Regions from separate parts of the Bradyrhizobium sp. ORS 278 genome, predicted to be linked through region 2. Evidence: riboswitches for the same ligand, from Rfam matches in the RefSeq annotation. Region 2 holds a riboswitch; the other holds the start of a gene.

Region 1 (5,595 bases), 310 kb from region 2:
GGCAGCATCGCGCCGCCGAAGAAGATCTGCAGATAGGCGACAGCATGGTCCAGCACCGCGCCGCGGCCACCGAGTGTTTCCAGCAGAGCGGGTCCGAACACGAGCATGCCGACCAGGAAGGTCGCACCGAACGACAATGCAATCAGCAGCGCGTGCGAAGCGAGTGTCGAAGCGCGCTCGGTCTCCCCCGCGCCGAGCGCCCGCGCGATCGCCGAGGCGACGCCGCCGCCCATGGCGCCGCCGGACATCGTCATGGTCAGGATCACAAGCGGGAAGACCAGGGCCATCGCGGCCAGCGCCTCGATTCCGAGGCGGCCGATATAGGAGGTCTCGGCGATGACGACGCAGGTTCCGGCCGAGTTCGCGATGAGGTTGGGCCAGGCCAGCGACAGCAGTGTCTTCAGGATCGGGCCGTCGGCCACCGCATTCCGCGCCGGCTTCACGGGCGGCACCGGCCGCCCCTCGCCGACCGGAGTGTCGGCCAGGCCGATCTCGGACATGTTCGCTCCCCGCGTACGCCGCGCTCGCGTCGCGGCTTCTTGTCGTTCGTTCCTAGCACATCGTGCCAGGGTGCCCCCGTGCGGCGAACGCAAGGGGGGTGCGCGCGTCGCGCGCAGCCGCGGCTCTACAGGCGGAAGTGCTTGGAGAGCTTCAGGCCTTGTGCCTGGTAGTTGGAGCCGATGCGGCTGCCATACATCGCATTCGGTCGCGCCAGCATCCTCTCATAGACGAGGCGGCCGACGATCTGGCCGTGCTCGAGAATGAACGGCACCTCACGCGAGCGCACCTCGAGCACCGCGCGCGAGCCCTGCCCGCCGGCGCCGGCATAGCCGAAGCCGGGGTCGAAAAAACCGGCATAGTGGACGCGGAATTCGCCGACCAGCGGATCGAACGGCACCATCTCCGCGGCGTAGTCCGGCGGCACCTGCACCGCTTCCTTTGAGGCCAGGATATAGAACTCGCCGGGATCGAGGATGAGGCTGCCATCGGGCCGCGCCTTGATCGGCTCCCAGAACTCCTCCACCGGATAGCCGCCGCGGCGATCGACATCGACGACGCCGGTATGGCGCTTGGCGCGGTAGCCGACGAAGCCGTTGGCATTGCTGCCGGACAGGTCGACCGACAGCGCCACGCCGCCGGCGAGATCGGCATCGTCGCGGTCGACCAGCCGCTCGGCCTCGTGCAGCGCGATCAGCTCGTCCTCGGACAAGACCGCGTCGCGGTAGCGGAAGCGGACCTGAGACAGGCGGGAGCCTTCGCGCAACAAGACTGGAAACGTCTTGGGGCTGATCTCGGCATAGAGCGGGCCGTGATACCCGGCGCCGATCATGTCGAAGCGGCGGGTGCCGTCGGCGATCACGCGCGTGAACACGTCGAGCCGCCCGGTCGAGCTCTTCGGGTTGGCGGCGGCGACGATGTCCTTCGGCAGCGCGAGGCTCTCCAGCAGCGGCACGATGTAGACGCAGTTGGTCTCCAGCACCGCGCCGTCGGCGAGCCCGATCTCGTGCAGCTTCAATTCGTCGATGCGTTCGGCGACCGTGGATCCCGGTCCCGGCAGGAAGCTCGCCCGCACCCGATAGGCGACATCGCCGAGCCGAAGGTCCAGGCTCGCCGGCTGGATCTGGCTCTCGACGAAATCGTATTCGGGGATAATCAGGCCAGCCTCGGCCATCGCCACGATCATGCGGTCGGGCAGGATGCCATGGGCGTCGGCGGGAAGCGAAAACGGCAAGACCTGATCCTTTGCAGGCGCCGGCATGGCGGCTATGCGAGCCTATATAGGTTTCTTTTACCGGTTATCCGATGGCTGGCTTGACGGAAAGGCCAGGGGAGACTAAGAGCACGACTTATCCCGTGGTGATTTGAGCCGGCCGGCTTGCAGCCACGTTAAATAAGTCGCTAAACAGGCCGGGGACGATTGTGATCCCGGCCGTGAGGAGTTTTCCCAGGCCGGTTTTTTTGTGCTCATCGCGCTGACAGCGGTGGTCACGATGGAGGTCACATGTCCAATTCTCCTGCGTCCAACTCTCCTGCGTCGAAGTCCTCCGCGAAGGCCCCGGCGTCGTTCTCTCACTACCGTCCTGAAACGCGACTGGTGCATTCCGGCGGCCTGAGGTCCGAATTCGGCGAGACCGCCGAGGCGCTCTACCTCACGCAAGGGTTCGTCTACGCCAGCGCCGAGGAGTGCGAGGCGCGCTTCAAGGGCGAGGATCCCGGCTTTATCTATTCGCGGTTCTCCAACCCGACGACCGCGATGTTCGAGCGCCGGATGATCGAGCTCGAAGGCGCCGAAGCCTGCCGCTCGGCCGCGACCGGCATGGCCGCGGTCACCACCGCGATCCTGGCCCCCTTGCGCGCCGGCGATCACGTCGTCGCGGCCAAGGCGCTGTTCGGCTCCTGCCGCTACGTCGTCGAGGACCTGCTGCCGCGCTACGGCATCGAGTCGACGCTGGTCGACGGGCTCGATCTCGACCAGTGGCAGAAGGCGGTCAGGCCAAACACCAAGTCGTTCTTCCTGGAGAGCCCCACCAATCCGACCCTCGACGTCATGGACATTCCGGCGATCGCCGAGATCGCGCATGCCCATGGCGCGCGGCTGATCGTCGACAACGTGTTCGCGACGCCGATCTGGCAGAGCCCGCTGGCGCTCGGCGCCGATGTCGTCGTGTACTCCGCGACCAAGCATATCGACGGCCAGGGCCGCTGCCTCGGCGGCGTGATCCTGTCGTCTGAGGCGTTCATCGCCGAGCACATCCACAACTTCATGCGCCAGACCGGCCCGTCGATCTCGCCATTCAACGCCTGGGTGCTGCTCAAGGGCCTGGAGACGCTTGCGGTGCGCGTGCGCGCACAGACGGATACGGCGGGAAAGGTCGCCAACTTCCTCGCCGCGCATCCGAAGATCTCGCGGCTGATCTATCCGGGCCGCGAGGACCATCCGCAGGCGGCGACGGTCAGGAAGCAGATGCGTGCCGGCTCGACCCTGGTCGGCTTCGAGGTGAAGGGCGGCAAGGCCGCTGCGTTCCGCACGCTCAACGGGCTCAGGCTCGCGCGGATCTCGAACAATCTCGGCGACTCCAAGACGCTGGTCACGCATCCCGCGACCACCACGCATCAGCGGCTGACGCCGGAGGCGCGCGCCGAGCTCGGCATCAGCGAGGGCTTCATCCGCTTCTCCGCGGGGCTCGAGCATGCGGATGATCTGATCGAGGATCTCGACGCGGCCCTGAAGGCCGCGTAGCGAGTGGCGCATAGGGAGTACCGAGTAGATGATCTGATCCCCTATTCGCCATTCCCAACTCGCTACTCGCCCCCTGATCACATCGGCCGATAGGTCAGCACGTCGGCCGGGGCGTTGACGCCGAGCTTCACCTGGCCGACGGAGCGGATGATGTCGTCGCCGAGCAGCTGGGCGAAGCAGGCGTAGCCCCAGTCGCTCATATGCAGGCCGTCCGAGATCACGAACTCGTTCATCGGGATCGCCTGCCGCTCGTGCCAGTCGCGCATCACCTCGAAGCGCGGGAAGATGCCGGCGTGACGCAGCTCGGCGATGCGGCCGAGCAGCATGTTCATGCGGCTGGCGTTCTCCGATCGCTCGTTGACGCGCGGCGAATATTGCAGGTCGACCAGCACGACGTCGGACGCCGCCGCCTGGATCTTGGCGACGCCATCCTCGACCAGCTTGGCGGTGTCGGTCGGATCGAGGCCACGCAGCACGGCATTGGTGCCGACCTGCCAGATCACGAGATCCGGGTGGCGGTCGATCACCGACGTCTCCAACCGCTTCATCATTTCCGGCGCATCCTCGCCGCCGACGCCGGCATTGATGACGCTGATGTCGGCCATCGGATATTGCCGACGCAGCTGCGCGGCGAGCCGGTTCGGATAGGTGTAGTCCGGCCCGCTCGCGCCGAAGCCCTGCGTCGACGACGAGCCGAAGGCGACGATGACCACCGGCAGGCCGGAGGCGAGCTTGTTGGCGACGTGCGGCAGCGAGATGAAATTCTTCTTCGCCACGCCCTTGGGCGGCAGGCACGGCACGCGGTTGAAGATGTCGGACGCCGATTTGGCGACCTGCTTGACCTTGTCGATGGCACGCTCGGTGATGCTCCGGGACGGCGGCTGCCCTGCCGCGGCGGATGGCGCCGCTGCTGCGGCCGGCGCATTGGCGTCCGAGGCCGTCGCCGCCGGCTGCGTTGCCGGCGCCTGATTGGCCCCGGCCGACGGGTGCACGGCTGCGATCTGGCCGGGTCCCTGATTGCCGGCCTGAGCGACCGTGATGTGACCGATCGTCGGTCGGAGCTCGTCGATCGGAGCGGCCGCTGCGTCGGGGACCGACGGCGACGGCGCAGCGCTCTGCGCATGCGCCCATTGCGGGATCACCGAGAGCGCGAACATCATGGCAGCGACGACGGAGAGCTTCTCCCATGGCCCGGATACGCGGTGGCAACGACTGAAAGTCATGAAAACGACGAGTCCTAGTTCTGCTGCGCCGGACTGAGATGCGCCGCATCGATGATGAACTTCGACAGCGCTCGTCCGAGACAGTCGTGGACCTGCTTGGCCAGTTCGATCCCGTGCGTCGGATTGAACAGGTCGAAATCTCCCTGCTCGTTCCATTGCCGCATGATGGCGAAGCGGTCGAACAGCGGGATGTCGCGCTGCTGCGCCACCACCCGCATGTTGTCGATGTAAGGCGGCACGGAGATCAGCGTTTCCGTCCGCGGGCTGTACTGCAGGTTCATCAAGATGACATCAGCTCCTGCGTTCTGCAGCGTCGCCACACCGTCATTGACCGCCTGGCGGAACTCATCAGGATCGATCGATCGCATGGCATCGACCGTTCCAGTCTGCCAGACGACCAAATTAGGCCTTTTTCCTTCCACGAGTTTAACAAGATTGCCAGCGATTTCCTCGGCCGTCTTCTTTGGCTGCAGCTCGACGCTGACATTGACGGTGATGGATGGCAGCTTGTCTTTCAGGGCCGACTGCAACCGTGCGGGGTAGGCATTGCCGTCGGACGCACTCACGATTGTCGACGAGCGGCTTCCAACCACCAGAATGTCGAGTGCGCGGCCGTTCCTCACAGCCTCGGCGACTTTCGGGAGCGGGCTCTCGGTCGTGAGCAGGTAGGCCGGCACCTCGCAGGTCTGCGGCGCATCTTCGGCGCGAGCCGACACCGCCAGCGAAGCCGCCAGCGCCGCGATACCAAACCTTAACCACGAGACGGACTTCATCAGCCCCCTCCCGCCAGATCGGCGTTGGCGCGCACACCTTTTCGCGCCGCACCCTTATCGGCCTCACGCTTGTACCACGAAATCAGCGAGGCAACGCCCCACATGGCGAGGATGCCGCACAGGCTGATCATCGCGTGCATCATGGCGCCGCCTGATACTTCGGCAAGTACGAAGTGGCCCGCGAAGGCCAGAAACACGCCGAGACAGAAGATCTCCAGCGAGTGTTGCCCACAAACAATCAGCGGGCGCAGCCAGCGCGATTTCAACAGCGGCCAATCCTTGGGCAGATAGTGCACGGTCAGTGCTGCGAGTGCGAGGAAATGCGCGAACCGCAACACGTCAAGATCGGTCTTGTCGA
Region 2 (5,595 bases):
ATCTTCGAGAAGGTGTGCGTCACCACCGTGTTCTCGGTGGTGGCCACCAGCTCGAGGCCGAACTCGTAGTCGTTGCGCGAGACGTAATCGGCATAGGCCGCGTCGAGCACGAGCACGACATGCGAGGGCAGACCGTTGCGCAGCCGCTTGACCTCGTCGAACGGGATGTAGGTGCCGGTCGGATTGTTCGGGTTGGCGAGCCACACCAGCTTGGTCCGCGGCGTCACCGCGGCGAGGATCGCGTCGACGTCGGTGCGGTACTCGGTCTCGGACGCAACCACGTTCTTTGCGCCGCAGGCCATCGTCGCGATCGGATACACCAGGAAGCCATGCGCGGTGGAGATCGCCTCGTCGCCCTCGCGCAGGAAGGTGTGCGCCAGCAGGTTGAGCAGTTCATCCGAGCCGGCGCCGCAGACGATGCGGTCGGGATCGAGGCCGTAGGTGCGGCCGATCGCCTCGCGCAGCACACGCGAGGTGCCTTCGGGATAATCCTCGAGATGCGTGGCCGCGCTCTTGAATGCTTCGATCGCCTTCGGCGACGGGCCGAACGGGGTCTCATTGGCCGAAAGCTTGAACACCTTGCGGCCCGGCTCCGGCTTGGGGCTCTTGCCGGGCGTGTAGGGCGCGATGTCGAGAATGCCGGGGTTCGGCACGGGGCGGTTCATCATCAACTCCGAAGAATGGTCACTGGCGCGCGGCGTCTCAGCTCGGAACCGTATAGCGTTTGGCGTGGCCGCCGACGAGGGCCGCGGAGCGCACCGAGGCGCCTGCCGCGATCAGCGCCGCCTTGATCTTGTCGAGGTCCGCCGGCGCCTCGATCGACACCAAGAGCGCGGCGCCGTCGAAGGCGGTATCGGGCACCGCGATCACGTCGGCGAGCGGCGACAGCGCCCGCGACACCTGCGCATTCCAGCCGGACACGCGGATGCTCCAGGTCTCCACTTCCAGCACCAGCGCATCGTCGGCGACGCGCGACACCGCGAACACCGGCAGCGCCGCCGGATGGTCGGCGCGCTCGATGAACGGCATCCGCGCGATGATCTTCGGCGCGCCGACAGGCTCAAGCGTGATCCACCACGGCGTATGGCCCGAATTCGTCGACACCAGCGCCAGATCGCCCTTCGACCGCGCCACCGCCTCGACCGCAGCCTGGGCGCTGAAATGCGGCGCATAGGGTACTACGAAGCCGAAATGAAACCTTGCGGAATCGCGCATCGCGGATTCGCCGACCGAGACGTCGGCATGCACCGAGAACGGCGCCTGCACATAGGTGAAGGTCGACACAATCACGCGCCAGATGCCCTCGACCGTGTCGAGCGGCAGGATGCCGCGATGGCGCTGCACCAGCCGCCGCATCATGTCGGCCTCGCGCGCCGGCCGGAACGCCGAGCCGACCTCCTGCGTCTTCTTGACCTTGATCAGCCGGTCGATGATGTCGGCCCGGTTCATCAGAAGCTGATGCACCTGCTCGTCGATCGCGTCGATCTCCTTGCGCAGATCGGCCAGGGAGGGCGGGGCAGGGGGCGGGTTCGACATGGGCTCGGGTCACTCTGCGTGGGCCGGCCGGAACGTTCGACCGACGGGAACGGATGCCGTTCTCTCCGATGCGCAGGGCCTGCGCAACAGCAAGTTTACCTTGTGCTGCCTAGGCTTGGCTGGATTGCAGCCGTGCCGACCGTGATTGGCGGTCAACCCCAGCTTGCCTTGACGAGGAGCGCCCGCGGGACTAGCTTCTGCCCGTTCCGTGGTCATTTGAGCCGGCCGGCTTGCAGCCACGTTAAAAAACTCGCTAAACAGGCCGGGGACGTTATCGATCCCGGCCGAACCCCAGTTCAGGCCGGGTTTTTCATGGCCTGATATGTCACGTGGTTCGGGAGCCCTTGCCGGAAGGCCGGGGTGAGAGACATGACAGGCCTGACGCCGAAATCCACCTCCGCGCTGCGCACGGTTGCGCCGGAAGAGCGTTCGCACGAGGTCGACCATCCGAGCTCGCTTGTGGCGCAGTTCGGCGCCGACAAGCCGTTGAAGCTCGATTGCGGCGTCGATCTCACGCCGTTCCAGATCGCCTACCAGACCTATGGCGAGCTCAACGCCGACAAGTCCAACGCCGTCCTGATCTGCCACGCGCTGACCGGCGACCAGCACGTCGCCAACCGCCATCCCGTCACCGGCAAGCCCGGCTGGTGGGAGACGCTGGTCGGCCCCGGACGTCCGCTCGATCCCGCGCGCTACTTCATCATCTGCTCCAACGTGATCGGCGGCTGCATGGGCTCGACCGGCCCGGCCTCGCTGAATCCCGCGACCGGCAAGGTCTGGGGGCTCGATTTCCCGATCATCACCATCCCCGACATGGTGCGCGCGCAGGCGATGCTGATCGACCATCTCGGCATCGACACGCTGTTCGCGGTGGTCGGCGGCTCCATGGGCGGCATGCAGGCGCTGCAATGGACGGTGGCCTATCCTAGCCGCGTGTTCGCCAATCTCGCGATCGCCTGCGCGACGCGGCACTCGGCGCAGAACATCGCCTTCCACGAGCTCGGCCGCCAGGCTGTGATGGCCGATCCGGAATGGGACCACGGCCGCTATGCCGACAAGGGCACGCATCCGCATCGCGGGCTCGCGGTCGCGCGGATGGCCGCGCATATCACCTATCTGTCGGACGCCGCCCTGCATCGCAAGTTCGGCCGCCGCATGCAGGACCGCGAGCTGCCGACGTTCTCGTTCGACGCCGATTTCCAGGTCGAGAGCTACCTGCGCTACCAGGGCTCGTCCTTCGTCGAGCGCTTCGACGCCAATTCCTATCTCTATCTGACGCGCGCGATGGACTACTTCGACATCGCGGCGGATCACGACGGTGTGCTTGCGGCGGCGTTCCGGGGCATCAAGACCCGCTTCTGCGTCGTGTCGTTCACCAGCGACTGGCTGTTTCCGACCTCGGAGTCGCGGGCGCTGGTGCATGCGCTAAATGCGTCGAGCGCGCGGGTGTCGTTCGCGGAGATCGAGACCGACAAGGGACATGACGCGTTCCTGCTCGATGTGCCCGAGTTCTTCGAGATCGCCAGCGCCTTTCTCGACTCGGCTGGCAAGGCGCGCGGCCTCAACGCCACGAAGGGGAGCTGAGCCATGAGCCTGCAGGGTGTGCTGCCGCTGAACGGCTTTACAGGCGGCGAGGTGTTGGCCTATCGGCCGGATCATCTGCTGGTCGCCGGCATGGTCGAGCGCGGCTCCAAGGTGCTCGACATCGGCTGCGGCGACGGCGATCTGCTGCAATTGCTGGAGAGCCGCGGCATCGACGGCCGCGGCATCGAGCTGTCGCGCGAGGGCGTCAACCATTGCGTCGCCAAGGGCCTCGCGGTCGTGCAGGGCGATGCCGACACCGACCTCGTCGACTATCCCGACGACGCCTTCGACTACGTGATCCTGTCGCAGACCTTGCAGGCGACGCGCCGGCCGAAGGCGGTACTGGAAAATCTGCTGCGCATCGGCCGCCGCGCCATCGTCACGTTCCCGAATTTCGGCTTCTGGCGGCTGCGCCTGCAACTGCTCGTCGGCGGCCACATGCCGCGGACCGACAATCTGCCCTTCACCTGGTACGACACGCCGAACATCCATTTCTGCACCATCAAGGATTTCGTGCAGCTCTGCGACGAGATCGGCGTGAAGATGGAGCGCGCCGTGGCGCTTGATAGTTACGGCCGCCCGTTGCGGGTGGCGATGCCCTGGTGGTTCTGGAACATGTTTGGCGAACAGGGCGTGTTTCTGCTGAGCCGGGGCGAGCGGCGGTAGGGGCGGGTGCGCCTGCTCGTCGCGCGTCGTCCCGTGCGCGCATGTCATTCTACGCTGTCGTCCCGGCCTTGAGCCGGGACCCGTAACCACCGACCCTGCTGGGGCGATGACTGGCAGTTGTGCTTTACCGATAGATTCCGCGGTATGGGTCCCGGCGTTCGCCGGGACGACAGCGGAGGGCGTGGCGCCGGTGTGCCAACTCATAGGCGCCAACACTAGTGCCACCTTGTCGCTGCACGAATGATCCTCTTCACATCTCAAACAGCCAGCGACGTCACGAAGCCTTCCCGCGGCACCTTCGCGCCCGGGCTTTGCGTTGGTCATCGCCCCCTGATAACGCAGAGGCGCAGGGAAGGCCGGATGCTGGCCGCACCCATGGCCCGCCTGCGAGAAAGAATGCAGGCGGCAGATACCACAGGTACGAGCCGGAACACCCGGCCTCCCTGCGCGATGGATTGACGGCTGCTTCGCGTTCTCCCCGGTGCGCCGGGCTTTCTGGCCACCGTTGCCTGCGCGACGCGTTCAGCGTCCTCGCAAGCGTGACACCAGCTTCGGGGTGTCAGGACCGCGCGACTTGACCGTGCGTGCCGCACTTGTTCGTCCGCGCGAGCGAACTCACGCGCAAGCCGGCACGCCCACCGCATCCCACCTCAGCGTTCGTGACGACCGCGATACGCCCCTCGTGCTGCGAGGCGGGACGGCCGGAAACATGGAGCTGATTTGCCCGACGCTGCAAGCGCGGAGTATGCGACAAACTAACACGACGGGCAGTTGGCGCATGCGGGGCATGCGCGGACTGCCCGTCGTGCAAAGCGATCTTCATTCCCCGCCTCGTTCAGCTGCGCCGGTTGACGCGCCTCAATCTCTCGTCGGGGCCGGGCGCTTATGATGGCCTCATCTGGTCATCTGTCGGGGCTCGTGAGATGAGAATCCTGCTCTCCGAAGGATCGGGCCTCACCTCGCGCCAAGTCGCCGGGCGGCTCGGCGCGCTCGGCCATGAGGTCGAAATCCTCTCCTCCACCCGCGTCTGCCTGTCGCGCTTCACGCGTCAAGTGCGCGCCGTGCACGAGGTGCCAAGGTTCGGGCGCGATCCCTTCGGGTGGCTCGCCGCCGCCGAGCGCATCGCGGCCGCGCGTCGCATCGATCTGCTGTTTCCGACCCAGGAGCAGGTGACGGTGCTGTCGGCGCGGCTGCCGCGGCTTGGCGTTCCGACCATCGTGCCGCCATTCAAGAGCCTCGCCCGGGTGCAGGACAAGGTTTCGGCCTTTCGCACGCTCGAAGCCGCGGGGGTCCCGCAGCCATGGACCGCGCTGATCACGCGTGCGGAGGATCTTCGCGGCATCACCATCTATCCGGTCTTCTTGAAGCGGCCGGTGAGCACGGCAAGCTCGGGTGTAAGGCGGGCGCGAAGTGCGGACGAACTCGCGGCCGCTGCGCACGAACTGGGCGTGGGAGCATCGGAGCTGATCGCACAGGTCCAGGTATCGGGGCCGCTCGCGATGGTGCAGGCCGTCGCCGACCATGGCCGGCTCACGGCGCACCACGCCTGTCTTCGCGTGCGCGAGGGCGTCGGCGGCGGTGCAGCGCTGAAGCAGAGCATCGTGCTGCCTGGTCTTCGCGACATGCTGGTGCGATTGATCGGCACACTCGATTGGCATGGCGGCCTGTCCATGGACGTGATCATCGGCGACGACGGGCCCGTCATCATCGACGTCAACCCGCGACTGGTCGAGCCGGCCAACGCGCTGGCCGCGGGGGTGGACCTCGTCGGCGCGATGCTCGATGCGGCCACTGGAGGGTCGGGCCCGG

What was found. Region 2 has a riboswitch for S-adenosylmethionine ahead of BRADO_RS29975 (homoserine O-acetyltransferase). Riboswitches for the same ligand answer to the same signal wherever they lie in the genome.
Region 1: another riboswitch for S-adenosylmethionine. It lies ahead of BRADO_RS31445 (O-succinylhomoserine sulfhydrylase); the one in region 2 lies ahead of BRADO_RS29975 (homoserine O-acetyltransferase).

What each region holds. Positions count from the first base shown of each region.
Region 1 covers NC_009445.1:7,026,191-7,031,785, forward strand. The annotation lists gene BRADO_RS31435 (MATE family efflux transporter) at 1-500, opposite strand, end outside; gene BRADO_RS31440 (2'-deoxycytidine 5'-triphosphate deaminase) at 626-1,732, opposite strand; SAM riboswitch at 1,845-1,924, shown strand; gene BRADO_RS31445 (O-succinylhomoserine sulfhydrylase) at 2,003-3,241, shown strand; gene BRADO_RS31450 (GDSL-type esterase/lipase family protein) at 3,319-4,464, opposite strand; gene BRADO_RS31455 (SGNH/GDSL hydrolase family protein) at 4,479-5,237, opposite strand; gene BRADO_RS31460 (OpgC domain-containing protein) at 5,237-5,595, opposite strand, start outside.
Region 2 covers NC_009445.1:6,711,388-6,716,982, reverse strand. The annotation lists gene hisC (histidinol-phosphate transaminase) at 1-665, opposite strand, end outside; gene BRADO_RS29980 (chorismate mutase) at 703-1,536, opposite strand; SAM riboswitch at 1,735-1,814, shown strand; gene BRADO_RS29975 (homoserine O-acetyltransferase) at 1,906-3,120, shown strand; gene metW (methionine biosynthesis protein MetW) at 3,124-3,786, shown strand; gene BRADO_RS29965 (ATP-grasp domain-containing protein) at 4,710-5,595, shown strand, end outside.